DNA from 2 places in the Microbispora sp. H10830 genome. Region 2 is predicted to be linked to the other one. Evidence: riboswitches for the same ligand, from Rfam matches in the RefSeq annotation. Region 2 holds a riboswitch; the other holds the start of a gene.
What was found. Region 2 has a riboswitch for cobalamin ahead of HHX35_RS22910 (cobyric acid synthase). Riboswitches for the same ligand answer to the same signal wherever they lie in the genome.
Positions count from the first base shown of each region.

Region 1 (14,532 bases), on a different contig from region 2:
GGATCGGGCCGGGTGCCGGGCGTCCGGCTCGCCGGAGCGCGGATCGTCGGCGATCTCAACCTGTCCGACGCCACGATCGAGGCGAAGGTCCACCTGCTCGACTGCCACATCGCCGGAACGGTCTCGCTCAACGACGCCAGGACCAGAGGCGTACGGCTGCGGCGCTGCGACATCTCCCGCTTCCGGGCCAGCCGGGCCACGGTCGACGGGCTCCTCGACCTCGACGGATCGGTCGTCCGCGCGGGGGTTCGCCTGGACAACGCCCACGTGACCGGGCAGCTCCGGCTCTCCGGCACGCGGGTGGGCACCCCCGGTGAGGCGCCGTACCGGGAACCGGGGGCGGACCCGTCGGAGGCGGGCTCCTGGAACGGCCCCGAGGGATCGGAGGAGCCGCGGACCTGGGAGTCGGTCGCGCTGTGGGCCGGCGGGCTCGTCGTGGACGGCAGCGCCTTCTTACGCGACATGCGGGCCACGGGCGGCCTGCGGCTGATCGGCGCCCGCTTCTCCAGCGGGCTCTACCTCCAGGGCGCCGTCGTCACCGCGGACGGCACCCCCGCCGTGCACGCCGACCACCTGCAGGCCGCCGCGGCCGAACTCGGCGCGGGTTTCACCGCCCACGGAACCGTACGGCTGCGCGGCGCGCGCATCGACGGGGTCCTGTCGTTCCACGGGGCGGTGCTGCGGGCGCGGGGCCGGGTGCTGCACCTGAGCCACATGCAGGCGGACGAGCTCATCCTGCTGCCCGAGTCGATCGAGGGCGAGGTCAACCTCGGCTACTCCCGCTTCGGTGTGCTGTTCGACCGTCCGGAGAGCTACCCGGGCGACGTGCGGCTCAACGGGCTGACGTACGAGTCGCTGCGCGGGCCCGCGACCCTGGCGGACCGGCTCTCCTGGCTGCGGCGCGACCCCGGAGGCTACCGCCCCCAGCCGTACGAGCAGCTGGCCGCCTACTGCCGGCGCATCGGGCACGAGCCTGACGCGCGCCGGGTGCTGCTGGCCAGGCAGCGGGCGCGGCGGCGGACGCTGCGGGTGCCCGGGCGGCTGTGGGGCAGGCTGCTCGACGGGCTCGTCGGCTACGGCTACCGGCCCTGGCTCGCCGGCCTGTGGGCCGTGCTGCTCCTCGCGACGGGTACGGCGATCTTCACGCAGTGGCCGCCGCACCAGATCGGGCTGGACGAGTCGCGCCACTTCAACGCCTTCGTCTACACGCTCGACCTGCTCGTGCCGGTGAGCGTGTTCGAGCAGCGGGGCGCCTGGGAGCCGGCCGGATGGACCCAGTGGCCGGCGAACGGCCTGATCGCCGCGGGCTGGATCCTCGCCACCGCGCTCATCGCCGGCGCGAGCAGGCTCCTGCGGCCGTCCAACGCCCCCTGACACCCGTGACCGGTCTGGCGGCCTGGCGGGGAAGGGCGGATGCGACGCTCAGCGTGCGGGGATCTCGACGCGCAGGCGCGGGAGGCTCTCGGGATACTTCTCGCGGATGAACGTCACCAGGTGCTCGCGGATGTCGCAGCGCAGGTCGAAGGCGCTCGCCGAGTCGGCCGCGCTCATCAGGGCGCGCAGTTCGACCAGCCCCTCCGGGGTGATGTCGGTGACCTGGAGCGTCCAGTCCTTCTGGTCCCACAGCGGGTTCTCCCGCAGCGCCCGGTAGAGCTCGGTGCGCACCTCCTCGACCGGGATCGACCAGTCCACCCGGAGGTACACGCTGCCGAGGATGCGGCTCTCGTGGCGCGTCCAGTTCTCGAACGGATTGGTGGTGAAGTAGGACACGGGCAGGATGAGCCGCCGCTCGTCCCACAGGCGCAGCGCCACGTAGGTGAGGGTCAGCTCCTCGATGCGGCCCCACTCGTCCTCCACCACGACCACGTCGTCGAGCCGCAGCGCGTCGCTGAAGGCGAGCTGCAGCCCGGCCAGCATGTTGCCGAGCGTGGACTGGGCCGCGATGCCGCCCACCACGCCGGCGATCCCCGCGGAGGCGAGCAGTCCCGCGCCGAGCGCCCGCACCTGCGGGAAGGTGAACAGCATCGCCCCCAGCGCGAGCACCACGACGACCGCCGCCGACACCCGGCGCACCAGTGTGATCTGGGTGCGGATGCGCCGGGCGCGGCGGTTGCGCTCGCCCTCGACCCGCGTCAGCCGGTCGAGGACGACGTCGGTCACCGCGTACGCCGCCTGGATCAACAACCAGGTCACGCAGGCGATCAGCAGCAGCGCGAGCACGCGCTGGAAGCCGTTGGAGTCCGACCCGGGCATGTCGGGGTCGTAGGCCGCCTTGACGGTGCCCGTCACGGCCGAGGCGAAGCCCGGCCAGGTGCACCTGCGCACGAACGGCCCGGCGAGCGCCCACCGCTCCCCTATCAGGCGCGATTTCAGCACCCGCCGGACCAGTTCCACCGCGACGATCGCGGCGGCCACGGCGATCGCCAAGGTCGCCCAGTTCCACGCTGCCGCTGTGACGGCGCCCCCTGTCGTCGTCATGGCGTTCCCTTTGCCCTTTACGGGAGCGCCGAAAACCGGATGAGTCAGAAGGCCTCGTCGAAACTGACGTCGCCCTCGACGGCCACCTGGTAGGCCGAGACCCGGCGCTCGAAGAAGTTCGCCAGCTCCTGCACGTCCTGGAACTCCATGAACGGGAAGGGGTTGTCCGTGCCGTATCGCACGGGCAGGCCGAGCCGGGTGAGCCTGCGGTCGGCGACGTACTCCAGGTAGCGCCGCATGTTGCCGGCGCTCATGACGCCGTGCCCGTCGCCGCACAGATCGCGGGCGAAGGCGAGCTCGGCGGCGACCGCCTCCTCCATCATCCGCGTCACCTGGGCCCCCAGCTCGTCGTCGAAGAGGTCCGGCTCCTCGCGGCGTACGGTGTCCACCACCTCGAAGGCGAACTCCATGTGCATCGACTCGTCGCGGAACACCCAGTTGGTGCCGGTCGCGAGGCCGCCGAGCAGCCCGCGCGAGCGGAACCAGTAGACGTACGCGAAGGCGCCGTAGAAGAACAATCCCTCGATGCAGGCGGCGAAGCAGACGAGGTTGAGCAGGAAGGCCCGCCGGTCCTCCCGGGTCTCCAGCCGGTTCAGCTCGCTGATGGAGTCGATCCAGCGGAAGCAGAAGTCGGCCTTGTCGCGGATCGACGGGATGTGCTCGACGGCGGCGAACGCCTTCACCCGCTCGTCATGGTCGGGCAGGTAGGTGTCCAGCAGGGTCAGGTAGAACTGGACGTGCACCGCCTCCTCGAACAGCTGCCTGCTGAGGTACAGCCGCGCCTCGGGGGCGTTCACGTGCTGGTAGAGGTTCAGCACCAGGTTGTTGGCCACGATCGAGTCGCCGGTGGCGAAGAACGCCACGAGCCGGTTGATCAGGTGCCGCTCCCCCTCGTCGAGGGTCGCGAGGTCGGCGAGGTCGGAGGCGAGATCGACCTCCTCGACCGTCCAGGTGTTCCTGATCGCCGCGCGGTACCTCTCGTAGAACCCGGGGTAGCGCATCGGGCGCAGGGTCAGGTCCATACCGGGGTCGAGCAGCATCGTTCTCATTGGCATGCCTCGCAGATCTCGGGATTCTCAAGGGAGCAGGCGACGGCCCCTTCATCGGGCACGACCGGAGCGACCGCGGGGACGGTCGCCTGGGCGATCCGCGTCGCCGGGCGGGAGCGCAGGTAGTAGGTGGTCTTCAGGCCCGACCGCCAGGCGTAGGCGTACATCGAGGAGAGCTTGCCGATGGTGGGGGCGGCCATGAAGAGGTTGAGCGACTGCGACTGGTCGACGTACGGCTGCCGCGCGGCGGCCAGGTCGACGAGCGCCTTCTGCGGCAGCTCCCAGGCGGTGCGGTAGAGCGTCTTGAGCTCGTCCGGGACGGCGGAGATGTCCTGGATCGAGCCGTCGTTGAGCTTGATCGCGTCGCGCATCGGCTTGGTCCACAGGCCGAGAGCCTGAAGGTCCCGCACGAGATACCGGTTGACCTGGAGGAACTCCCCCGACAGCGTCTCACGCTTGAACACGTTGGACACCTGCGGCTCGACGCACTCGTAGCAGCCCGCGATCGAGGCGATCGTGGCCGTCGGCGCGATCGCCACGAGCAGGGAGTTGCGCAGCCCGGTCTGCGCGATCCTGTCCCGCAGCGCGGCCCACTCCTCGGGATGCGCCGGGGCGCACGGGTAGTGGTCGAGGTGCAGGACGCCGTCCGCGGCCCGCGTCTCCTCGTAGGCGGGGTGGCGCCCGCGTTCGGCGGCCAGGTCGGCCGAGGTGCCGTACGCCGCGAGCGCGATCTCCTCGGCGATGCGGGTCGACAGCGCCAGCGCCTCCGGCGAGTCGAACGGCAGGCGCAGCGCGAAGAACACGTCGGCGAGGCCCATGACGCCGAGCCCCACGGGCCGCCACTTCCGGTTCGCCGCCTCCGCCTCGGGCGTCGGGTAGAAGCCGAGGTCGATCGTCCGGTCCAGGAACCGTACGGCGGTGCGGACGGTGGCGCGCAGCCCGCCGAAGTCGACGGCGTCGCCCTCGGGGGTCAGGTGCGCGGCGAGGTTGACCGAGCCGAGGTTGCACACGGCGGTCTCGCCGTCGCTGGTGACCTCCAGGATCTCGGTGCACAGGTTGGACAGGTGGATGACGTTGCCGGGCCGCGCGGTCTGGTTGGAGGCCCGGTTGGCGGCGTCCTTGAACGTCATCCAGCCGTTGCCGGTCTGGGCGAGGGTGCGCATCATCCGGGCGTACAGGGCGCGGGCCGGCACCTGCCGGACGTATCGCCCGGCGGCCTCCAGTTCGCGATAGCGGGCGTCGAACGCCTCGCCCCACAGGTCGGTCAGCTCGGGGGCCTCCTTGGGGTCGAACAGCGACCACGTGCCGTCCGCCTCGACGCGGCGCATGAACTCGTCGGGCACCCAGTTGGCCAGGTTGAGGTTGTGCGTGCGGCGCGACTCCTCGCCCGTGTTGTCGCGAAGCTCCAGGAACTCCTCGATGTCGGCGTGCCAGGTCTCCAGGTAGACGCAGGCCGCGCCCTTGCGCCTGCCACCCTGGTTGACGGCCGCCACCGACGCGTCGAGCGTGCGCAGCCAGGGGACGATGCCGTTGGACAGGCCGTTGGTGCCCCGGATCAGCGAGCCGCGCGAGCGCACCCGCGTCCAGGCGATGCCGATGCCGCCGGAGTACTTCGACAGCCGCGCCACCTGGCCGTACCGCTCGTAGATGCTCTCCAGCTCGTCGCGGGGCGAGTCGAGCAGGAAGCACGACGACAGCTGCGGCCGGCGCGCGCCCGAGTTGAACAGCGTCGGGGAGCTGGGCAGATAGGCCAGTGTGGACATCAGGCCGTACAGCTCGGCCGCCTCGGCCACCGTGGCCGACAGGCCGCAGGCGACGCGCAGCAGGAAGTGCTGCGGGCGTTCGAGCACGCGCCGGGTGACCGGGTGGCGCAGCAGGTAGCGGTCGTAGACCGTGCGCAGCCCGAAGTACTCGAACCGGTCGTCGGCCGCCGGGTCGATCAGCGCGTCGAGCGCCTCGGCCTCGCCGGCCACGAACGCGGCGACGGCGTCGCCCAGCAGCCCGGCGGCGTGGGCGGCGGCGACCGACTCCGAGAAGGTGCGCACCCCCTCGGCCGCCGTCTCCTCCGCGATCAGCCCGCTCAGCAGCCGGGCCGCCCGGCGTGAGTTCTCCGGGTCGGCGATGACCCCGGCCGCCGCCTCCTCGATCGCCTGCCGGACGGCCGCCGCGTCCCGCGCGCCGTCCGCGCGGGCCTCGGCCTGCCGTACGGCGCCGGCGGCGGGGACGGAGCCGCGCGGGGCGTCGGGTCCACGGTCTCCCGCCGGAGCCCGCGGCCCGCCGCGCTCACGTGAAGCGGGGTCCGCGGACGCGGAGGCCGGGTCGGTGATGGTCATCAGATGCCCTCTCCTCGTCGTTCCGTGTCCCGGCCGGACCTGAGGGGAGGCATGCCGCGGCGCACGCGCACGAGAGGGAACCGTGCCGTGACGTTGCGGCGAGCCCGCCCTCGGGGCCCGGCGCGGGGCGCGCGCCGATGCGCGCGCGTCACTGGCAGGTCTTCGGACTCGCGGGCGTCCGGACGGGCTCGCGCCCGCCGGTCCTACTGGCCGTCGCTTCCCGGGCGCGCTCACGCCCAGTGCTTGGAACACAGCACGGTGCTGTGTGACGGCGGTCGTTCCCGCTCACCGCTGCGGGGCAGTCCCGGATTCGCACCGGGTTCCCTCTTGCCTCACCTGGGGTGAACCAGCAACGCGATGGATCCTACATCTTGTGGCCCTTCTCGCAAGCACCCCTACAAGTTGTGTTTTTCAGCGGAGTCCGAGATCATTGAGGAGCAGGGCCGTACGGCGCGCCTCGCCGACGAGCCATTGGCTGAAGTCGTCGCCGTCGAGCCACATCGGCGTCCAGTCGTTGCGGTCGCACAGGCTTCGCCAGCCGGGAGTGCCGGTGACGGCCCGGCACAGGTCGAGCAGGGCGTCCCGCCCGGGCGTGCCGCGCGGGGCGATCAGCCCCGTCCAGTCGGCGTACACGACCCGTACGCCTGACTCCGACAGCGTCGGCGCGTCCACCCCGGGCAGCCGCTCGGCGGAGGAGACCGCGAGCGGCCGCAGCCGTCCTGCGCGCAGGTAAGGGGCGACCTCGCGCCTGCTGCCGAACCCGAGCGCGAGCCGCCCGTCGAGGACCGCGGCGACGGCCTGCGCCCTGCTGCCGAACGCGACGTAGTCGAGCAGGCGTGGGTCGGCTCCCAGGCCCTGCGCGGTCATGCCGAGCAGCAGGTGCTCCGGGCCGCGGTCGGCGCCGCCCGCGACCCTGAGCCCTCCAGGGTCGCGCAGCAGCGCGGCGGCGAACTGCTCGAACGTGCGGTAACCCGAGTCGGGCGAGGCGACCAGCACCTCCCACTCCCCCGTCAGCCGCGCGAGCGGGACGGCCCTGGCGACCAGGAGGGGGTCACGGGCCAGCGCGCAGGCGGCCAGCAGTGCGGAATCGGCGATCACCAGGTCGGTCCGCGGCCCGCCCGTCCGGGCGAGAGCCGTCCCGCCGTCGCCGGCCTCCCGCCTGATCCGTACGGCCCGGACCCAGCCACGCCCCTCGACGAGCGACTTGAACCCGGCGGCGACGCCGTCCCCGCATCCTCCGGGCGGACCCGGGACGGCCAGTGAGAGCTCCCTGCGATGTGGCGGCGCCTGGACGCCGCACGCGCCCGCGAGGGCCAGGGCCCCCAGCGCGAGGACCGTACGGCGTCGCATGTCGGCACCCTCCTACCCGAAGAGCCCCTTACACGCACAGAATATGAGTAACTACACCATGTCACCATATAACGGACGTTACGGCTGCGGTGATCGGTAGGCGGGCCGCGGCGCTGGCCTGCGGGAGCACGAGGGCCGTGCCGCTTGCTGCCAGAGGACGTGGACATGCGGGAGGGCGGTGGCAGGAAGCTGCAATCCCCGGGCAACATGCTGCCGCCGAATTGCCTGGTTCCGGGGATATGAAAAGCGCACAGTTGATTGCGCGAGGAAAAAACAGCCCACAGAAAAGCCCGCGCCTCGCGCCCACACCCCTAGCCTGTCCGGATGGGCACCGACATCTACGGATTCATAGAGATGCGTCACCCGCACGCCGACGAGGACTGGTACGAGGGAGACGCGTGGAGCGTTTCCCTGCCTCTTTACCCGCTCTATGGCGTCAATGACTACGCGTCGCTCGGTTGCCTCTTCGGCATTCGCAACCGGCTTGACTGGGCCCCTGTCGCGGCCGGCCGTGGCCTGCCGGCCGACGTTTCGGGACCCGTCCGTACCCACTATGAGAACTGCGCGCGGTTGGATGCCGCCATTCATGGCAGCACGTGGGTCTCATGGGCGGAGCTTCGTGATCTGGACATGACCGTCCGCCCCGCCGCCCGAGGAGTGCTCGATGTGCACTCGGAAGGCGGCTACTCGATCACGCGGTATCGGATCGACGACCGGTGGCCCGATGAGGTCGTCGAGCGGTACGGCATGCCACCCTTGGGCACCTCGCCCGTCGGGGCCCCCGCGGGCCGCTGGGAGATCTCCGGACAGACCCTCGAGTACGGCCCGGTGACGCGACTGGACGTGCTGGGACCGGGCACCGGGTGGGAGCACGTCTTCGCGGTGATGCGGGCACTGGCGCAGCGGTTCGGGCCCGAAGGCGTGCGTCTGGTCGTCTGGTTCGACTGAGGGCGTCGTCCCGCTTTCGGGCGGGTTCCGCGGGCCGCGCCGGACTCCGCCGGCCCTCCTTCCCCTCACTTGCCGAGCAGGGCGTCGCCCACGAGTTGGACGGCGTATCCGATCACCGCGCCAAGGAGCAACTGGGCCCACTGCGTCCGATTGAGACGCGCCTGGAGAAGGTTCACCAGCTCCTCCAGCTCGGTCCGCTGCGGCGCCGACTCGGGCAACTGCTGCCGGGCGATCTGCCGTACGCGCCCGAACTGCTCACGGCTCCGGCGTGCGGCCCGCACCAGGGTGAACACGAGTGCGGCGACGACGGGCAGCGCCATCACGAAGTAGGTCACATGCATACCCGTACATCGGCGCCGGGCCGCGCGGCATTGCGCCGAACCCCGGACCGTCCGGCTCGCGTCCCCGGCGCGAGCCGGACGGGGAGCGGAGGGGCTACTCGACCGTCACGCTCTTGGCGAGGTTGCGCGGGCGGTCGACGTCGCGGTCCAGGGCGACGGCCGCGTGGTAGGCGAACAGCTGCAGCGGGATCGTGAGCAGGATGGGGTCGAGCTCGACCTCGTTCTTGGGCACCACGATGCAGTCGTCGGCCGCCTCGGAGGTGCGGTGGCCGACCATGAGGATCCGCCCGTGCCGGGCCCGGATCTCGCCCAGCGTGGTGAGGTTCTTGTCCAGCAGCTCGTCGTCGGGGACGATCGCGACCGTCGGCAGCTCGGGGCTGATCAGCGCGAGCGGGCCGTGCTTGAGCTCGCTCGCCGGATACGCCTCGGCGTGGACGTAGGAAATCTCCTTGAGCTTCTGCGCGCCCTCGCGGGCCACCGGGTAGCCGCGCACCCGGCCGACGAACATCATGCCCGGCGAGTCTGCGTACTTCTTCGCCAGCTCCCTGATCCGGTCCTCCAGCGTGAGGATCTCCTTGATCTGCTCGGGGAGCCGGCGCAGGCCCTCGCAGATCCTGCGGCCGTCGGCCGGCGACAGGTCGCGTACGCGGCCGAGGTGCAGGGCGAGCAGCGCGAACGCCACGGCCGTGGAGATGAACGCCTTGGTGGAGGCCACCGAGACCTCGGGACCGGCGTGCAGGTAGATGCCGCCGTCGGTCTCCCGGGCGATGGCGCTGCCGACGGTGTTGACGATGCCGAGCACCCGGCCGCCCTTGCGCTTGAGCTCCTGCACGGCGGCGAGCGTGTCGTAGGTCTCCCCCGACTGGCTGATCGCGACATACAGGGTGTCGGGCTCGACGACGGGGCTGCGGTAGCGGAACTCAGACGCCGGCTCGGCATCGGCGGGGATGCGGGCCAGCTCCTCGATGAGCTGCGCGCCCATCTGGCCGGAGTAGTACGCGGACCCGCAGCCGATGATCTTCACCCGGCGGAACGAGCGGGTCTCGCGGGCGTCCATGTTCAGGCCGCCGAGGTGGGCGATGTGGAACCGGTCGTCGAGCCGGCCGCGCAGCGTGCGGGCGACCGTGTCGGGCTGCTCGGAGATCTCCTTGAGCAGGTAGTGCTCGTAGCCGCCGTTGTCGTAGTGGCCGGCGTCCCAGTCGACCGTGAACGGCTCCTTGGCCGTCTCCCTGGCGTCGCCGGTGAACGTGTTGAACCCGTCGGCCTTGATGACCGCGAGCTCACCGTCCTCCAGGTGGACGACCTGGCGCGTGTAGCGGATGAGCGCGGCGACGTCGGAGGCGGCGAACATCTCCTTCTCGCCGAGGCCGAGCACGATCGGGCTGCCGTTGCGGGCCACCACGATCTCGCCGGGCCGCTGCGCGTCGATGACGGCGATGCCGTACGTGCCGACCACGCTCTTCAGCGCCCGCAGGACGGCCTCCCGCAGCGAGTCGGTGTCCTTGACCATGCGCCCGATGAGATGCGAGAGCACCTCGCTGTCGGTCTCGCTCTCGAACTTCACGCCCTCGCCCTCCAGGCGGCGGCGCAGCTCGTCGGCGTTCTCGATGATGCCGTTGTGCACGACGGCGATCCGCTGCTCCTGGTCGAGGTGCGGGTGCGCGTTCACGTCGCTGGGCGCGCCGTGCGTGGCCCACCGGGTGTGGCCGATGCCGCTCGTGCCCTTGAACTTCGCGGGTACCGCCGCCGCCAGGTCGGCGACCCGGCCCTTGACCTTGCGCGTCTTGAGGCTCTTGGCGTTCACGACGGCGAGGCCGGCCGAGTCGTAGCCCCGGTACTCCAGCCGCTGGAGACCTTCGAGCAGGATGGGCGCCGCATCCTTAGGCCCGACGTAAGCGACGATTCCGCACATAACCGCTCCTATCCGTAAACGATCCGCCGGAGCTGGCGCAGGGTCAGCTCCGGTGCCGCGACACGTCTTCCCGCTAGCTCGGCGGAGATTCTGGGAAAGATCTGGTCGTTCGTCAGCCCCCTCGACTTGAGTTCGCCGTGGCGGCGCCGCACGTACTCTTCCGCGGGCTCGCCGAAGTACGTCAGGACGTCGGCCACCACGCGAGCCGCCTCCCCCGGCCCCAATGAAGTGGTCCGGGTGAGGTGGCCGATCAGATCCTCGAAGGGATGCCGTGCCGTGGACACAGAGCAGGACCCTAACGCAGCAAGGACGCCGACTAACAAGTTTCCTGCCCGTTTTCGGGCAGGATCAGTCCGGAGATCGCCCTGCGGCACATCTCCGCAGTCGCCTCAGTCGTCCACCGCGACGTCGGCCACGCGAAGCGACATGACCCTGGGATCGTCGGCGAGAGGCAGCAGGTCCGTTGGCCACCAGCATCCCGATCAGGACGACGGGAAGAACCAGTGGCCGCTTCCTGCGTGTTCGCCCTGTCATCGGCGCCTCCTACTCAGTGCGGCACGCGATCGGACTGGGGCACCGCCTCAACGACGTAGATGTTGCGCACATCCGGCTTCCTGAGCAGGCCCAAGAGGTCTTCCCTCGTCATCCAGTTGGCGACGAAACCGTACACATGACCGTCAGCGGCGGCGTCGCGTAGAACCTTCAGATCAAGACCGAGCCTGCGCAGGTTGTGCCGGTCGTCATCGGCCAGCGAGCCGACCCACTGCTGGAACTGCTTCGTCGCGGAGTGCTCGTCGCAATCGCCCAATCCGCGTTCGGCGCAACCGCCGAGAGCCGACCAGAAGACCGGCTTCGCCACCGCCGGGACCGCCGGCGACATGAAGAAGTACTTGTCCATGTCCTGTGGACCGAAGCCATACGGCTTCATCTCCTCGACGAGCTCCGGCTCGGCGAGGGGCCTCGTCAATTCCACGAGAGCCGTCGCCCGCACCGCTTTCCCGAGTCCTCTGACCTCTCGCTCCGCCGCTTCCCGCACGACAGGATCCACCCCCTTGCCGCCGGCGAATTCCCGCAGATAACCGGTCATATCCGTGCTGGGGAACGAGGGGACGACGGTGAGGTCGCCCAGCGCGTTTTCCACCACGTCCTGCCGGCCGTTTGAGTCACCGGACGACTGCCGCTCGAAGGACAGCGGGAGGGTGAGCGAGAACACTCCATCCGGAGGTTGTAAGCGCATCCGGTATTCCGGGTGGGCGACCTGCGTCGCATTCCCGAGAACCGCCAGCATTCGGTGCGCCCGCCGCGCGGACGTCGAAAGGAACCACACGGCGACCCCGGCCAGCGTCATGCATATCGCCAGGCCGATCAGGCCGGTCATCCGCATGCCCCGCGTACGCCCATCGGTTGGACCAGCCATACATCCAGCCTTTCCGATTGCCGTGACGCTGCCCTAGCCACAATAGGCAATGACCTTCACCCGCTGCGCGCCCGTTCAGCGTGTATACCAAGGCCCAAGCGGCACGATCTGCACTCGTTCAAGCGCCACCGGCACCGATGCCGACTGGATACTGAAGGCGTTGCCAGGAAACGTTTCGCGAGACACCGCCGGGGCGCGGTTCGCGACGTGCTGAATCACTCGCTCGCGATCGAAGGACAGGGTGCGTACCGGCCGCGACACTCATCAGGAGCCGGGATCCACCCGCACGACTGCCCCATTTCCCGCAAACTTCCCTCGCCGTAACGAGGCGAGCACAGAGAAGGGCGCCTCGTACAGGAAACGGCAGGTCCAGCACGAACAGAGGCGACGGGAGGGGTGTGTCCCTCCCGCCGCTCAGAACCGGCCCGTGTTCCGGGACGTGATCACATTACTTGGACACTGGCATGACGGCGTGATCGTCAGATTGTCCCGCGCCAGGCAGTGTCGTGAGCACCGGCGGCAGGCAGTGCCACGACAGGACCGGGGCCGGGGTCAGTTCAACGTCTTCAGCAGTGCGGCGGCCGGCGGGGCGGACGAAGCCGGGTTCTGCCCGGTGTGCAGGGTGCGGTCGACGACGACGTGCGGTGCCCACGGCGCGCCGGCGGAGAAGCGCAGGCCCAGCGCCACCAGCCGGTCCTCCAGCACCCACTCCATCCGGTCGGCGAGGGCCGGCCTGCTCCTCCTCCGCCCTGGTGAAGCCGGTGACGCGGTAGCCGGCGAAGGGCGAGGTCCCGTCACCGTCCGCGGTGCCGGCCAAGGCGGCCACACCATGGCAGACGAGGCCGAGCGGCGTGCCGGACTCGATCGCCACGGTGAGCAACTGGGCCGAGTCGGCGTCGGACGCGAGGTCCTCCATCGGCCCGTGCCCGCCCGGGTAGAACACGGCCGCGTACTCGCCCGGATCGGCCTTCTCCAATGCGCTCGGACGACGTAGTTCCACGGCGGTCTCCAGCGCCGCGGCGACGGCGTCCGCGCCCTCCTGCCCCCCGTTGAACTCCGGCGCCAAGCTGGCCCGGTCGACCGGTGGCACGACACCGCCCGGGGTCGCGACGACGACCTCGTACCCCCTCTCCGTGAACGCGCGGTACGGCGGGTGACCACCGGCCTCGCCGACGACCTGCTCGACGGACTGCGCGGCGGGCGCTTCGACCTGGTCCTGTCCGCCGTACGTCCGCGAGGGCGATCGGTCGTCGCAGAACCGCTTATGGACGAGGAGTTCGTACTGGTGGCAGCGCCGTCCTGGGCCGCGCGGATCGGTCCCGTCGGCTGCGACGATCCCGGCCCCCTGCGCGATGTCCCGCTGGTCGCCTACGCCGAGGACCTGCCCATCATCCGCAGGTACTGGAGGCACGTGTTCCGCACGCGCCCGCCGATGTCACCGGCCGTGGTCGTGCCGGACCTTCGAGAGGCTCGCGCAGCATCCGTCCCACTTCAACGAAGTCCGCCTTGCGCGCCAGCTCGGCGAGGTCGTCGATCGGCCATCGGTACGCCGTCGTCACCTTGTGGTCGAACGCCGACACGGCGTCCCCCTCGGATTCGTAGAAACCGAGCAGGAGGTGGCCGCCCGGAGCCAGGACGCGGCGGAAATCGGCGAAGTACGGCGGCAGTTCCGCCGGTGGCGTGTGGATGACGGAGCACCACGACACGGCGCCGCTCAGCTCGCCGTCGGCGAGGTTCAGCGCGTGCATGGAACCGATCTCGAAGCACAGCCCGGGGTATGCCTCACGGGCGAGCTCGATCATCCTGGGCGACAGGTCGATGCCGAAGGCGTCCAGCCCCAGGCCCCGCAGGTGCGCCGTCACATAGCCGGGACCGCAGCCGAGTTCGGCGACGGGCCTTGCGCCGGCGGCCCGCACGGAGTCGGCGAACGCGGCGAGCACGCGCGGCCCAGCGGCAGGCGGTCGAGCGAGTTCCGGGCGAGCTCGGCGTAGAGGACGCCGGACGCCTCGGCCGTCGCGGGGGGCAGGGAAGGGATCCGGTCACAGTGGGCGGCTCTGGTGCCCCGGCTCGCTTCGCGCGGACCGCCGCACGGCTCGCGCGCGGGGTCGCAGGCCATCGGGGGGCGGATCCGGGGAGAGCCGCCCCCGCGGGTCAGCGCGAAGATCAGGCCGCCGGGGCGGCGGCGCGCAGCACCTTCATGAACTCGCGCATCCACGCCGGATGGTCCGGCCAGGCCCGCCCGGTCACGAGGTTCTGGTCGACGTGCGCCTCGCTGTCGACCCATGTGCCGCCGCCGCTCTCGACGTCGGTCGCGCAGGCGGGGTACGCGCTGCTCTCGCGGCCCTTCAGCACCCCGGCCGCCGCGAGTATCAGCGGTCCGTGGCAGAGCGCGGCGATCGGCTTGCCGGCGTCCGCGAAGTGGCGGACGATCTCCTGGACATCCCGGTCCCCGCGGATGTACTCGGGGGCGCGACCGCCGGGAATCACCAGCGCGGCGTACTCGTCCGGGTTCACCTCGGAGAAGGCCACGTCGGCCGCCCAGGAGTGGCCCGGCTTCTCGGTGTAGGTGTCGAAGCCCTCGACGAAGTCGTGCACCACGAACTGCAGCTTCTTGGCGGACGGCGCCGCGATGTGCGCCTCGTAGCCCTCCTCGAGAAGCCGCTGGTACGGGTACATCACCTCCAGGTCCTCGGCGGCGTCACCG
Region 1 is NZ_JABBWX010000004.1:272,002-286,533, forward strand. It holds gene HHX35_RS13650 (hypothetical protein) at 1-1,374, shown strand, start outside; gene HHX35_RS13655 (mechanosensitive ion channel family protein) at 1,423-2,478, opposite strand; gene HHX35_RS13660 (ribonucleotide-diphosphate reductase subunit beta) at 2,523-3,527, opposite strand; gene HHX35_RS13665 (ribonucleoside-diphosphate reductase subunit alpha) at 3,524-5,860, opposite strand; cobalamin riboswitch at 5,996-6,226, opposite strand; gene HHX35_RS13670 (tripartite tricarboxylate transporter substrate binding protein) at 6,272-7,210, opposite strand; gene HHX35_RS13675 (hypothetical protein) at 7,535-8,158, shown strand; gene HHX35_RS13680 (hypothetical protein) at 8,224-8,493, opposite strand; gene glmS (glutamine--fructose-6-phosphate transaminase (isomerizing)) at 8,594-10,411, opposite strand; gene HHX35_RS13690 (hypothetical protein) at 10,420-10,695, opposite strand; gene HHX35_RS13695 (hypothetical protein) at 10,959-11,789, opposite strand; partial or broken gene HHX35_RS42595 (LysR substrate-binding domain-containing protein) at 12,982-13,197, shown strand; gene HHX35_RS13705 (class I SAM-dependent methyltransferase) at 13,217-13,768, opposite strand; gene HHX35_RS13710 (DJ-1/PfpI family protein) at 13,992-14,532, opposite strand, start outside.
Region 1: another riboswitch for cobalamin. It lies ahead of HHX35_RS13665 (ribonucleoside-diphosphate reductase subunit alpha); the one in region 2 lies ahead of HHX35_RS22910 (cobyric acid synthase).

Region 2 (14,532 bases):
CGGGGTGCTCGACGACGAGAAGGTGCTCGGCGCGCTGCGCGCCCTGCGCGCCGAGGGCGTCGGCGTGGGCCTGTCCACCACCGGCCCCCGCCAGGCCGCGACGATCGACAGGGCGGTCGCGACCGGGCTCTTCGACACGGTCCAGTCGACGTGGAACCTGCTGGAGCGCTCGGCGGGTGAGGCCCTGGCCCGGGCGCACGCGGCCGGCCTTGGCGTGATCGTCAAGGAGGGCGTGGCCAACGGCAGGCTGACCGCCCGCGGCGCGCCGCCGGCCCTGGCGCTCGCCGCACGCGAACGCGGCGTCACCCCCGACGCCCTGGCACTCGCCGCCGTGCTCGCCCGCCCGTGGGCGGGGGTCGTGCTGAGCGGCGCGGCCACGACCACCCAGCTCGCCGAGAACCTGGCGGCGCTCGCCGTCACCTGGGACGACGCGGCCGAGGTGGCGCTCGCCGATCTGGCGGAGGACGCCGAGACCTACTGGGCCCGCCGCGCCGCCCTCCCCTGGACCTGACTAGGTGAGGAACTCGCCGTCCTTGAGCTCAAGGACGCGGTCGGCCAGGCCGACGAGACCCGCGTCGTGCGTGGCCACCAGCGCGGTGACTCCCTCGCCCCGGACGAGCACCCGGAGCAGTTCCATGATCTGGCGGGCGGTCTGGGAGTCGAGCTGACCGGTCGGCTCGTCGGCGAGCAGCAGGCGGGGCCGGTTGGCCAGGGCCCTGGCGATGGCCACGCGCTGCTGCTGGCCGCCCGACAGCTCATAGGGCCGCTGCTCGGCCTGATCGGACAGCCCGACCAGGGACAGCAGCATCTTGACCCGCTCCTCCCTGTCCTTGGCGGGAACCCGCGCCAGCCGCAGCGGCACGCCCACGTTCTCGGCGGCCGACAGCACCGGGATCAGCCGGAACGACTGGAAGACGAACCCGACGACGTCGCGGCGCAGCCGCAGCAGGCCCTCCTCGGGCAGCTCCGGCACCGGCTGCCCGGCCACCCGCACCCGCCCCTCGTCGGGCCGGTCCAGGCCGCCGACCAGGTTGAGCAGCGTCGTCTTGCCGGCGCCTGAACGCCCGCGGATCGCGACCAGCTCGCCGGGCTGAGCCTCGAAGGAGACCCCTCTCAGGGCGCGCACGCCCTTGGGATAGGTCTTGCGCAGGCCCTCGACGACGACCAGCGGCTCACTCATTCGTCTCTTCCTCTGTGTCGTCGCCGGTGGCCGACGGCCAGACCCCGATGTGGTCGCGTTCGAGCTCCAGGCGCACCCGGTGCTCCATCGACAGGGCGCTGATGAACTCCCTCGGCAGTTGCAGCCGCCCGGCCCGGTCCAGCACGGCGTACTCCTCGGCGACCACCCTCCCGTCGGAGGAGGTGCGGCGGAACGTCTCGCTGGAGGTGCGGCCGTCCCGGATGCCGATGGTCCGGTCGACCTGCTCCGACACCATCGGGTCGTGCGTCACGACGACGGTCGTGACGCCGAGCTCGCGGTTGGCGTGGCGCAGCACGCCGAAGACCGTCTCGGCGCTCTCGCTGTCCAGCTCGCCGGTGGGCTCGTCGGCGAGCACCACCTCGGGCGCGTTGGCCAGGGCGACGGCGACGGCCACCCGCTGCTGCTCGCCGCCGGACATCTCCCCGGGCCGCCGGTCCGCGCGGTCCGCCATCCCCGTCAGCTCCAGCAGCTCGTCCGTACGGGACGACCTGGCCCGGCGGGACGCGCCGCCCGCCAGCCGCATGGGGAGCATGACGTTCTCCCGCGCGGTGAGGTACGGCAGCAGGTTGCGGGTGGTCTGCTGCCAGACGAAGCCCACGACCGACCGCCGGTAGCGGAGACGGTCGCGCGGAGTCATGGACAGCAGGTCGGTCCCGGCGACCCGGGCCAGCCCGGCCGTGGGCACGTCGAGCCCCGACAGGATGTTGAGCAGCGTCGACTTGCCCGATCCCGAGGCCCCGACGATCGCCACCAGCTCACCCCGGCCGATGAGCAGGTCGAGACCCTGCAGGGCGACCACCTCGACCGCGGCGGAGCCCTCGGTCTTGTAGATCCGCACGAGGTTGTCGCACAGGATGTGAGCGTCCGCGCCGAACGCGGGACCGCCCCGCGTGGCCCGGGCCTCCAGGTCAGCCAGCGTGTCCACGGCTTCCTCCCAGGTAGGCGCCCGCGAGGGCGACGGCGGCGACCCCGGCGGCCAGAGCACCGGCCACGACACAGGGCAGGACGGGCAGGAGCGCGGCGGCCGCCAGGGCGCCGTGGCGCCCGCCCGCGTACGCCGACAGGTCGATTCCCGGCCCGAGCAGCGCGGGCATGGCGAGACCGGCCGCCAGCCCGGCGACGGCGGTCAGGACGAGCAGCGGGGCCGCCTCCAGGACGGTGATCAGGCCGGCCTGCCTGCGGGTGAGGCCGAGGGCGCGCAGCAGGGCGAGGTCCTCCGCCCGCCGAGCCGCGCCTCCGGTCAGGGCGATCGCGACGGCCGCCAGCGCGTACGCGGCCAGCGCCGCGGCGGCGACCCGCAGCGCGGCGGTCAGCGCCGCCGTCAGCGGCGTGCCGGTGATGTCGGCGAGCGCGCCCGCCACGGTGGACATGCGCGCGCCGGACGGCAGCAGCGGCCTGACCGCGCCGGCGTCTCCCGCGATCAGCAGCGTGTTGACGTGCTCGGGAGCCGCGGGGAGGACGATGAGAGCGCCGTCGCCCGCCCGCACCCCCGGCATCGCGTCGACGGTCCCCGCCGGGGTGACCGTCATCTGCGCGGGCCAGCCGATCTCGAAGCTCCGCATGGCGGACAGGTCGGGCGAGACCAGCGCACCGGTCCCCGGCGCAGGCAGGTGGAGCGGGCTGCCCGCGGCCAGCCGGCGGTAGGCGTCGAGGTCGACCGCGACGACCGTGGCCGGCCGCCCGCCGAAGCCCACCTCGGCGACCGTCGTCCCGACCGCGGCCGGGACGACGGCCCGGACGCCAGGCGCGTGCGTGATCTGCTCCAGCGTCTCCGGGGGGATGCCCTGCTCACGCTCCACCCTGATCTCGGCGCCGGTCCGCTCCCACGCCGCCTGCCGCTGGGCCTCCTCCAGCCCTCCGGCGGTGACCATTCCGTACGCCGCCAGTGCGACGGCCGGCAGCAGCGTGAGCACCGGCAGCGCGGCGCCCGGCACGGCCCGGGCGGCGGCGAGCCCGAGGAACGGCACGGCGGCGGTGCGCCGGGCGGCGGCCCGGAAGGCCAGGTGGATCAGAGCAGGGCCGGCGCGCAGCACCGCCAGGGCGGCGGCCAGCGCCAGCAGCACGGGCGCCGGCGCGAGGAACGCGTCGCCGGTGCCGAGACCGTGGGTGCGCAGGAGATGGAGGCTCGCCACGGCGACCACGAGCACCAGGATCTCCATCACGATCCGGCGGGCCGCGCTCCCTGTCAGTCGTCCTTGGGTCAGCCGTCCTTGCCCCCGCCGTCGTGCAGACTGCCGTCCTGGGGACTGGCGCAGCGCGACGGCGACGCAGGCGATCGCGACGGTCCCCGCCGCCAGCGCGGCCGGTCCCAGCCGCGCGACCGCCGTCGGGGCGCCCGGCACGAGGCCCGCGGCCACCTGGCCCGCCGCGGCCGCCGGCACCGCCGCGAGCGCGACCGCTCCCCCGCAGGCGCCCACGACCTGGACCAGGGACGCGCCTCGGGCGCGCATCAGCAGCAGGTCGCCGTGCACCCGCTGGGCGAGCAGCAGCACGGCCAGGGCCGTGGTGCCCAGGCAGACGACGGCCAGCCCGCTCAGGAACATCGTGATCAGCGCGCGCGTGACGGCCAGCCGGTCCAGGTACTCCTGCAGCATGCGGTCGAACCCGGTCGACAGGGCCACTTCGAGGTCCTGCCTGCCCAGGCGGCGGCCGAACTCCTCCGTCGCGGCGAGCACGGCCGCCGCGTTGCCCGCGGTGACGCGGTCCGGCGCCGGGGTGACGAGCCATCGGAAGACCATCGGCAGTTCGGCGCCCGCGAGGCTGTCGCCGTCGGTGAGCGCGGTGACGATCAGATCGTCCTCGATGGCGAGCGGCACGCGCTGGTGGATGACGTAGGTGAGTTCCGGCTCGAGTGCCCAGAACCGGTCGGCGGGACGCGCCGGCTCGAACAGGCCGGTGACCTTCGCGGTCAACTCGCCGAGGCGGACCGTGTCGCCCGTTCTGATCGACATCTCCGTGGCGGCGACCGCGGGCACGGCCACCTCGAAGCGGGTGCCCGAGCGGGGGCCCGGGGGGCCGCCCTCGACGTACCGCACCCGCCGGTCCGCCCCGGACACCCACTTCAACGTGAGATACCGGTGCGCCCGCTCGTTGATGAGCATCGGCGGGGCTGTGATCTCGATGAGCGGGGCGGGGTCGGCGACCTCCCGCAGCGCCGGGGGGAGCAGCGCGCGCCAGGCGGTGTCCGCCCTGGCCGCCTCGGCCGTCGTCCGCATGGGCGTCAGGTCGAAGCGCCGAGTGAACTGGACCGCCAGCGAGGCCGTGGCGGGCGGGGCGGAGCCGATGACCGACCTGGCCGCCGCGTCGAGGGAGGACTCGACCATCCGAGGCAGGGCCGAGACGACCAGGGCGGCGCCGAACACCAGCGTGGCCAGCAGTGCCGCCACTCCCCTGTGCACACCCAGAAGGCGGATCACGACGCCTCCCCCGCACGAAGCACGGCGGCCGGCTCACGGCGGTGCAGCGACCGCGCGAGCCCCGCCACGATCACGAGAAGCACCACGAGGACCGCGACGGCCAGCGCCGCCACCTGAGGCCAAGGAACGTGGAGCAGCACCGGCAGCCCGCCCCCGGTCGCGTATCCGGCGGTCACCATCGGCGGCACCACCGCGGCGGAGACGGCCACGGCGAGCGCCACTCCGCCGGCCAGCGACAGCCCGACCACGAACGACTGCTCGACGGCGAGCAGGCCGAGCGTCTGCCGGAAGCTCACGCCGAGCGCGCCGAGCACGGCGAACTCGCCTCTGCGCTCGCGCGCCGAGACCGCCGCGTTGACCAGGAAGCCCAGCACGGCGAACGCCAGCGCCGCCGCGAAACCGAGCAGCAGCGCGCCCTGCAGGCCTGCCGCCGTGGGGTCGTCCCGATAACCGGCGGTGAGCGCGGCCACGTCGAGGACGTCCCCGCGGCCTCGCCCAGAGGCGGCCAGTACGGCGGCCCGCGTGGTGTCGTGCCCGTCGGCGGCCAGCCACCACTCCGTCACCGGCCACTCCGCTCCCTTCGCGCCCGCCGCCCGCAGTGCCGAAAGATCGGCGAGCAGGGCCGGGGTGCCCTCCGGCGTGCCGGGCATCGCCGCGACGACGCCCACCACTTTGATCGGGATCGCCGCCGTGCCGGCCGTGATCCGTACGGTGTCCGCCAGGCCGGGGGTCACCACGACCGGAAGCGGCTGTCCGCCGGACCCGGCGATCCGGGACGCCAGCGTGGCCGGCGACAGCTCCGACAGGTCGGGGCGCAGCAGCAGGACACGGCCCAGGTGTGCCGCGTCCGCGGCGATCAGGGTGGCGTCCGCGCCGTCCGCGACGACCCTGGCGCGATGCGCGGGCACGGCGGCCGCGACTCCCGGCAGCGAGGTGAAGGTTCGCGCGTCGTCCCCCGGAAGGGCGGGGACACGCAGGCCGGCGCCGGCGAGATGCCGGGCCCGGTCCTCCTGGGCGCCCCGCCAGGTCGCGGCGGTGGTCAGGGACAGCACGCCGATCGCCATCGCCATCGTCAGCAGCAGCGCCGGGCCCGAATAGCGAGCCGGGCGCCGGCTCACCTGCCGGGCGGCGATGGCCGGCCCGAACCCGGGGCGGCGCCGCGTCGCCCGCTCGGCGACCCTGGCGACGGCGGGCACCAGCCGCAGGGCGGCCATCCCCCCGCAGAGCAGGGCGAGCGCCGGTCCCGCCCCGACCAGCGGGTCGAGCCCGAGCTCGCCGCCGAGTCGCGTCGTCTCCGGCGCGTCCTGGCCGCGCAGGCGCCAGACGGCGAGCGCCGCCAGGACGAGCAGCGCCACGTCGGCCCCGGCCCGCTGGACCAGGCCCGGCCGGTCGGCGCGCCCGCGCGCCGCCTGCTCCTCGACGTACGTGCGGCGGGCGGCGAGCAGGGGCGGGGCCGCCAGCATGGCGGCGCAGGCGAGCGCGACCGCCGCCGCGACCGCGAACGTGGATCCGTCAGGCGCCCGGGGCGGCTCCACACCGGTCGCCTCGATCCAGGGGAACGCGCTCACCAGCCGCAGGAGGACGGGCGCGAGGAACGGCGCCGCGGGCGCGCAGGGCAGCGCGATCAGCAGCGCCTCCCCCGCCGCCATGGCGGCGAGCCGCGGCGACCCGCCGCCCCTCGATCGCAGCAGGGCCGTCTCCATCCGGCGGTGCTCGGCGAGCAGCCGCGCGGTCAGCGCCAGCGCGTACGCGCTCAGCACCAGCAGTTGGAGCACCGGCACCAGCATGGTCGAGCGGGCGACCAGGGCGCCGCGGTCGAGCCGCAGCAGCGTGCCGGACAGCGTCTCGGTGACCGTGCACCGGGGGCAGCCGGAGAGCACGGCCGCCGAGGTCCCGGCGACCGACGCCGAGAACGGCCGCAGGCGGTCGGGGGAAAGCCGGCGCAGGTCGGGTTCGGCGAGCCAGCGGGCCGAGACGCCGGTCGCGAAGCGGTCGAGGAAGGTGCCGGTGGGCACGACCAGGGGTCCGCGGGAGGTGAAGTCGCCGGTTTGCGTGCCGTAGCGCAGCAGTTCCTCCCCCTTCCAGCGCGGATCGTCGGGGTCGCGCAGCCGGAAGACGCCGGTGACGCGCACGCGGGCCGGTTTTCCGTCCAGGCGTCCGACGACGGTGAACTGGTCGCCGGCCGCGACTCCCGTCGCCCGCGCGGCCGGCTCGGACAGTGCCACTTCCACCATCGCCGTCTTCGTCTCGGCGGGCCAGTGTCCGCTCACCAGGTCCGCCTGGCGGTCCAGCCCCTCGTACGCGGCGAACCGGGTCAGGACGGGCTGATCGCCGCGATCCTGCCCCTTGAGTGCGTAGGAGGCGGACTCGACGCGCACGGTGACCCGAATGGGCACCTCACCGTGGGCGTGGGCGATCCCCGCGCGGACGGCCCGGTCGGCCGCGGCGAAGTCCCCGGCGGTGACCGAGGAGGTGACGACGGTGGCGGTGGCGGCGAGCGGCGCCGTCTCCAGGGCCCGCCGCACACCCGCCTGGGTCGCCGACCCCGCGTACAGCAGGAGAGCCGAGATCGCCGTGGTGGCGAGCAGGATGGAGCCGAACGCGGAGGCCAGCAGCAGGGGCTCGGCCAGCGCGCGCCGGACCACCAGCGGCAGCCGCGCGCGCACCACTCTCAGCATCCGGGCCTCAGCATCCGGGCCTCACCATCCGGGCCTCACCACGTTCATCCCGGCATCATGACAAGCATGATCGAGAAGCACCAGCGTTCCGTTCATCTAAGGTGAGGGGAAAACGGGCCGAGGAGGGCTGCATGCCTGCGGTGGGGCCGTTGCTCACGGGAGATCCGGCCGAGATCGGCGGCTATCGGCTGGAGGGCCGCCTCGGCGCGGGCGGCCAGGGGGTGGTCTACCTCGGCCGTACGGCCGAGGGCGCGCCGGTGGCGGTCAAACTGCTGCACGAGCCGGCGTACGGGGGCCGGCCGGGGGACGAGGACGCCCGCCGCCGCTTCGCGCGGGAGATCGCCGCCGCGCGGCGGGTCGCGCCGTTCTGCGTGGCTCGGGTGCTCGACTTCGACCTGGACGGCCCGCGGCCCTACGTCGTGAGCGAGTACGTGGAGGGCCCCACGCTGCAGCACGCGGGGCGGCGGTCCGGGCCCGCCCTGCACCGGCTGGCCGTCGCGACCGCGACCGCACTCGCCGCCGTGCACCAGGCCGGGATCGTCCACCGCGACTTCAAACCCGCCAACGTGCTGCTGGGGCCCGACGGTCCGAGGGTCGTCGACTTCGGGGTCGCCCGCCGTCTCGGCGCGACCACGGCGACCGGTGGCACCGTCGGCACGCCCGCCTACATGGCGCCCGAGCAGATCGCCGGCGAGCCGCCCGCGCCCGCCTGGGACGTGTTCGCGTGGGGCGGCGTGATGGTGTTCGCCGCCACCGGCAGGCCGCCGTTCGGCGACGACGCGCTTCCGGCCGTGCTGAACCGCGTGCTCACCAAGGAGCCCGACCTCGGCGACCTGGAAGAGCCGTTGCGCTCCATCGTCGCGCTGGCCCTGCGCAAGAACCCCGCGGAGCGCCCGGGCATCCTCGACATCACGATGCGACTGCTCGCCGCGGTGCCGGAGGGGACCACCGGAGACATCCCGGGCGTGCTCACCACCGCGGGGCATCCCGTTCATCCGGAACCGGACACCATCCCCTCACGGCGGGGCTCCGGCCGCCGCCGTGGACTGCTCGCGGGGGCGGCGGTCACGCTCGCGGCCGCGACGACGGGGGCCGTGCTGCTGTCCGTGCTCCCGTCCGAAGGCGTCGCCGACGGTGACGCACGGCACACGGCTGCCGCCGTCACTCCGGCCCCCTCACCCACCACGGCACTCACAGGAACACCCACACGGGCACCCACGCCGACACCGACACCGACGCCGACACCGACGCCCGCCGCGCGCGTGCCCCTGCGCTTCACGGCTCGCTTCGCGGGCGTGTGGCGCGGCAGGGTGGACTACGAGCCCGGGGCGTACGACACGCTCGTGCTGACCGTGCCGAAGGGCGGCGACACCGTCACCGAGCAGTTCGTCGACTACCGGTGCGTGGGCAGGTCCGAACTCCAGGTGGTCAGCGGGACGACCGTACGGCTGAAGCGGGTGTCGATGCGGGGCAACTGCGTGCGCAACGGCACGATCTACCTCACCGTCCACGACAATGGGACGATGACCTTCGACTACAACGGGCACGGCGAGAACACCGTGACGAAGAACGAGCCGTTCTACATGATCGCCACACTGAAACGCACATAGCGGCACACTTGCGGGACATCCGGCACGAAGGTGTAGGTTGACCACCGCAAGCGACGGACGCGGAGGAAGCCGGTGTGAATCCGGCGCGGTCCCGCCACTGTCACCGGGGAGCGACCTTCACCCACGCCACTGCCCCGCATGGGCGGGAAGGCTGAGGGAAGCGCCGATCCGGGAGCCAGGATACTCCGGCCGTCGGACCTTCTACCGGGGGCGCGGACACCCCCAGGGGGGACGTCCCATGGACGTGGCGCCCGGCGGCGGCCTGCTTGTCGCGGGCACCACCTCCGATGCCGGGAAGAGCGTGCTGGTGGCCGGGCTGTGCCGGTGGCTGGCCCGCCGCGGCGTACGGGTCGCGCCGTTCAAGGCGCAGAACATGTCACTGAACTCCTACGTCACGGCCGACGGCGCGGAGATCGGGCGGGCGCAGGCCGTGCAGGCGGCCGCCTGCGGGCTGGAGCCGACAGCCGACATGAACCCGATCCTGCTCAAGCCGGGCAGCGACCGCCGCAGCCAGGTCGTCGTCCGCGGACGGCCGGTCGCGGACGTGGACGCGATGGAATACGGCGCGCGCCGCGACGAGCTGCGCGCGATCGCCGTGGAGTCCTACCGGCGGCTGGCCGACGAGTTCGACGTGGTGATCTGCGAGGGGGCGGGGTCCCCGGCCGAGATCAACCTCCGGGCGGGGGACATCGCGAACATGGGGCTGGCCAGAGCCGTCGGGCTGCCTGTGATCATCGTGGGCGACATCGACCGCGGCGGCGTCTTCGCGCACCTGTACGGCACGGTCGCCCTGCTCGACGCCGTCGACCAGGCGCATATTTCCGGATTCATCGTGAACAAGTTCCGGGGCGCGCGGGAGCTGCTCGCGCCGGGGCTTGACATGATCGAAGGGCTGACCGGGCGCCGGGTCTACGGGGTCGTACCGTGGCTCGACGGGCTGTGGATGGATGTCGAGGACTCGCTGTCGCTCGACAACCGGCCCGCGAACACGGGGAGCGCGGCGGCTGACGGCGCGTTGCGGGTGGCCGTCGTGCGGTATCCGCGCATCTCCAACTTCACCGACGTGGACGCGCTGGCCGCCGAGCCGGGGGTCACGGTCGACTTCGTCACCTCACCCGCCGCCTGCGCCGACGCGGACCTGCTCGTTCTGCCGGGCTCGCGGGCCACAGTGCACGATCTGGCCTGGCTGCGCGACACCGGTATCGCCGACCTCGTCGTCCGCAGGACGGGCCCGGTGCTCGGGATCTGCGGCGGGTATCAGATGCTCGCCCGCACCATCACCGACCACGTGGAGTCCGGCGCGGGCACGGTGCCCGGCCTGGGGCTGCTCCCCGCCGACGTCGCGTTCGCGAGGGAGAAGACGCTCGGGCGACCGGCCGGCGAGGGCTACGGGCACCCGGTACGCGCGTACGAGATCCACCACGGAGTCGTCACCCGCGACGGCGGTGAACCGTTCCTCGACGGGTGCCGGGTCGGAAACGTGTGGGGCACGACCTGGCACGGGGCGCTGGAGAACGACGGGTTCCGGCGAGCCTTCCTCGGGGAGGTGGCGCGGGCGGCGGGGCGGGAGTTCCGGGGCGATCCGTCGCTGTCGTTCGCGGGGCTGCGGGAGGCGCGGCTGGACGCGCTCGGAGACCTGGTCGAGCGGAACGTCGACACCGGCGCACTGGTCTCGCTCATCGGGAGCGGGCCCACGCCCGGCCTGCGGACCCTGCCGCCCGGTGAGAGCGGTGCGAGCGGAGCGGCCGGCCCATGCTGATCATCCGCCAGGCGGGGACGCCGGGCACGCGGCGCGCCTGTTTCCCGGCACCCGAGGACGCCGATCCGCCGGGGCTGGCGCGGGCCGCCACGCTGACCCTTCCCGATGAAGCGGTGGTCTTCGCCGCGCCCTGGCCCGCGGCTGTCGCGACCGCACGGGCCGCGTCAGGGCGGGAGCCGATCGTGGTCGGGGCGCTCGCCGAGGCCGATTACGGCACGTGGGCGGGACGGCCGTTCGCGGAGATCGCGGAGACCGAACCCGAGGGTCTCGGCGCCTGGCTGACCGACCCCGACGCCGCCCCGCACGGCGGGGAGAGTCTCGCCGAGCTGGGCGCGCGGGTGGCCGCGTGGCTGGAGTCGGTGCACGTGGACGCCGCCCGCGTGGTCGCCGTCTGCGACGCCGGGCCCGTCCGGGCCGCACTCGCGCACGCGCTCGGCCTGACCGCGACGCGGGCCGCCTTGTTCGACATCGCCCCGCTGTCCCGCACCGAGCTGGCCGCCCGGCCGGGCGGCTGGCGGATCGCTCACGTCAACCGGAAGGCCGCCCTGTGAACCCCGCCTATCCGTTCAGCGCCGTCGTCGGGCTCGCCGATCTGAAGCTGGCCCTGGTGCTCAACGCGGTCTCGTCCCGGGTCGGCGGCGTTCTCGTCCGCGGGGAGAAGGGGACCGCGAAGTCCACGATCGTGCGTGCGCTGGCGGCGCAGCTGCCGCAGGTCGCGGTGGTGGCGGGGTGCCGGTTCCACTGCGATCCCGGGGCGCCGGACCCCCGCTGCCCCGACGGGCCGCACGAGCCCGACGCGGCCGGAGCGCTGCGGGCGGCGTCCCTCGTCGAGCTTCCGGTGGGGGCCTCCGAGGATCGGCTGGTCGGTTCGCTCGATCTGGAACGGGCGCTGACCGAGGGCGTGAAGGCGTTCGAGCCGGGGCTGCTCGCGGCGGCCCATCGCGGCGTGCTCTACGTGGACGAGGTCAACCTCCTGCACGACCATCTCGTGGACCTGCTGCTCGACGCGGCCGCGCTCGGGGTCTGCTACGTCGAGCGGGAGACCGTCTCGATACGGCATGCCGCGCGGTTCCTGCTCGTGGGGACCATGAATCCGGAGGAGGGTGAACTCCGGCCGCAGTTGCTCGACCGGTTCGGACTGACCGTGGAGGTGCGCGCGACGCGGGAGCCGGACGAGCGGGCCGAGGTCGTACGACGGCGCTTCGCGTTCGACGCCGATCCGGAGGGGTTCGCCGCGCGCTGGGCCGCGGAGGAGGCCGCCCTGGCCGCACGGATCGCGCGTGCCCGTGCCGTCCTCGGGTCGGTGCGGCTGCCCGACTCGCGACTGCGGCAGATCACCGCCGTCTGCGCGGGGTTCGAGGTGGACGGGCTGCGGGCCGATCTCGTCACGGCGCACGCCGCGGTCGCGCACGCGGCCTGGCAGGGCCGGGACGTGGTGACCCGTGAGGATGTCCGGGTGGCGGCCCGGCTGGCACTGCCCCACCGGCGTCGCCGGGACCCGTTCGACGCGCCCGGCTTGGACGAGCGTCTTCTCGACGAGCTCCTGAACCAGACCGAGCCCGCCGCCACCGATGATCACGATCCCGATGATCCCGGGGGTCCGGAGGATCCCGATGACTCCGGCGGGCCCGGCTCCGGCCCCGGCCGGCCCGAGGCGCCGGACGGCTCCGGCGACTCGGGCGCCGGCGACGGCGCCCCCGAAGTCGCCCCCGAAGGCACCCCCGGAGGCACTACGGGCGCCCCCGAAGGATCCGGCTCCGCCACCGGCTCCGGCGACCGCCCCCAAGACGTGGCCGCGGCCGGTGTTCCCTTCCGCGTTCCCGTTCTCAAGGTCGCCGGAGTCGGAGCGGGCGTCGCGGGGCGGCGGTCGAGTGGCCGGGGACGGCACGGCCGGACGATCGGGACCCGCGTCCCGACCGGCGCGGGCCCCGCCGCCGTCGACCTCCCCGCGACCCTCCTCGCCGCCGCCCCGCACCAACTCCGCCGCGGCAGGCGCGGCCCCGGCCTGGTCCTCAAGCGGGACGACCTGCGCGAGCCCGTCCGCGAAGGCCGCGAAGGCAACCTCGTGCTGTTCGTCGTGGACGCCAGCGGCTCGATGGGCGCGCGCAGGCGGATGACGGCCGTCAAGACGGCGGTGCTGAGCCTGCTGCTGGACGCGTATCAGCGCAGGGACAAGGTCGGCCTCATCGTCTTCCGGGGAGCGGGCGCGACGGTCGCACTCCCCCCGACCTCGTCGGTCGAAGCCGGCGCGGCCCGCCTCCGAGCGCTCCCGACGGGTGGCCGCACCCCGCTCGCCGAGGGCCTGGCCACCGCCGCCGAGGTGCTCCGCGTGGAACGACTCCGCGACCCCGACCGCCGCCCCCTGCTGGTCGTCGTGACCGACGGCCGCGCGACCTCCGGCGGCGACGTGACCCGCGCGGCCGCCGCGCTCGCCGGTGTGACCTCGGTGGTCGTGGACTGCGAGAGCGGCCCGGTCCGCCTGGGCATGGCGCACGCGCTCGCCCTGCGACTGGGCGCGCGCGTGCTTCCGCTGGAGTCGCTCGGTGACCTCGTACGCGATCGAAGGAAGGCGGGCTGACATGCCGCAGGGCAAGCCGGAGAACGTACCGGACGACGGCCTGACGACCCGGCAGCGCCGGACGAGGCCGCTGCTCATGGTCCACACGGGTCCGGGGAAGGGCAAGTCGACGGCCGCGTTCGGGATGGCGCTGCGCGCCTGGAACCAGGGCTGGCCGATCGGTGTGTTCCAGTTCGTGAAGTCGGCCAAATGGCGGGTGGGCGAGGAGCGCGCGCTGACCGTGCTGGGCGCGAGCGGCGAGGGCGGCACGGTCGCCTGGCACAAGATGGGCGAGGGCTGGTCGTGGATCCAGCGGCCGGGCACCGAGGCCGACCACGCGGCCGACGCGCGCGAGGGCTGGGAGCAGATCAAGCGCGACCTCGCGGCGGAGACCTACCGGTTCTACGTGCTGGACGAGTTCACCTACCCGCTCAAATGGGGATGGATCGACCTCGACGACGTGCTCTCGGCGCTCGCCGGCCGACCGGGTGCGCAGCATGTCGTCATCACCGGCCGCGACGCCCCGGCCGGGCTCGTCGAGGCCGCGGACCTCGTCACGGAGATGGGCAAGGTCCGCCATCCCATGGACGCCGGCCAGAAGGGTCAGAAGGGCATCGAGTGGTGACGGGCGTCCCACGTCTCGTGATCGCGGCCCCGGCCTCGGGAAGCGGCAAGACGACCGTGGCCACCGGGCTGATGGCGGCCCTGGCGGCGCGCGGGCTGCGCGTCGCGCCGTTCAAGGTGGGGCCCGACTACATCGATCCGGGTTATCACACGCTGGCCGCCGGGCGTCCCGGCCGCAACCTCGATCCCTGGCTGACCGGCGAGGGCCGGGTGACGCCGCTGTTCCTGCACGGTTCCGCGGGCTGTGACATCGCGGTCGTCGAGGGCGTGATGGGGCTGTTCGACGGGCGCGGCGAGGGCGACTTCGCCTCGACCGCGCACGTGGCGCGGCTGCTCGGCGCACCCGTGATACTCGTGGTGGACGCCGGGAAGCAGAGCAGGTCGGTGGCGGCGCTGGTGCACGGGTTCGCGACGTTCGACTCGCGGGTGCGGGTGGCGGGCGTGGTGCTGAACCGTCTCGGGTCGGCCCGCCACGAGGAGCTGTGCCGGGCCGCGCTGGAGGAGACCGGGGTGCCGGTGCTGGGGGCGGTCCGCCGCGACGACGACGTGATGACGCCGTCGCGGCACCTCGGGCTGGTCCCGGCGGCCGAGCGGCTGCCCGCCGCCGTGTCGGCGGTGGACCGGCTCGGCGCGCTCGTGGCGGGCTCATGCGATCTGGACGGTCTCGTACGCCTCGCCGCGACCGCG
Region 2 is NZ_JABBWX010000009.1:88,764-103,295, reverse strand. It holds gene HHX35_RS22940 (aldo/keto reductase) at 1-511, shown strand, start outside; gene HHX35_RS22935 (ABC transporter ATP-binding protein) at 512-1,180, opposite strand; gene HHX35_RS22930 (ABC transporter ATP-binding protein) at 1,173-2,126, opposite strand; gene HHX35_RS22925 (FtsX-like permease family protein) at 2,110-4,617, opposite strand; gene HHX35_RS22920 (FtsX-like permease family protein) at 4,614-7,295, opposite strand; gene HHX35_RS22915 (serine/threonine-protein kinase) at 7,427-8,905, shown strand; cobalamin riboswitch at 8,968-9,091, shown strand; gene HHX35_RS22910 (cobyric acid synthase) at 9,144-10,664, shown strand; gene HHX35_RS22905 (histidine phosphatase family protein) at 10,658-11,215, shown strand; gene HHX35_RS22900 (VWA domain-containing protein) at 11,212-13,242, shown strand; gene cobO (cob(I)yrinic acid a,c-diamide adenosyltransferase) at 13,244-13,846, shown strand; gene HHX35_RS22895 (cobyrinate a,c-diamide synthase) at 13,843-14,532, shown strand, end outside.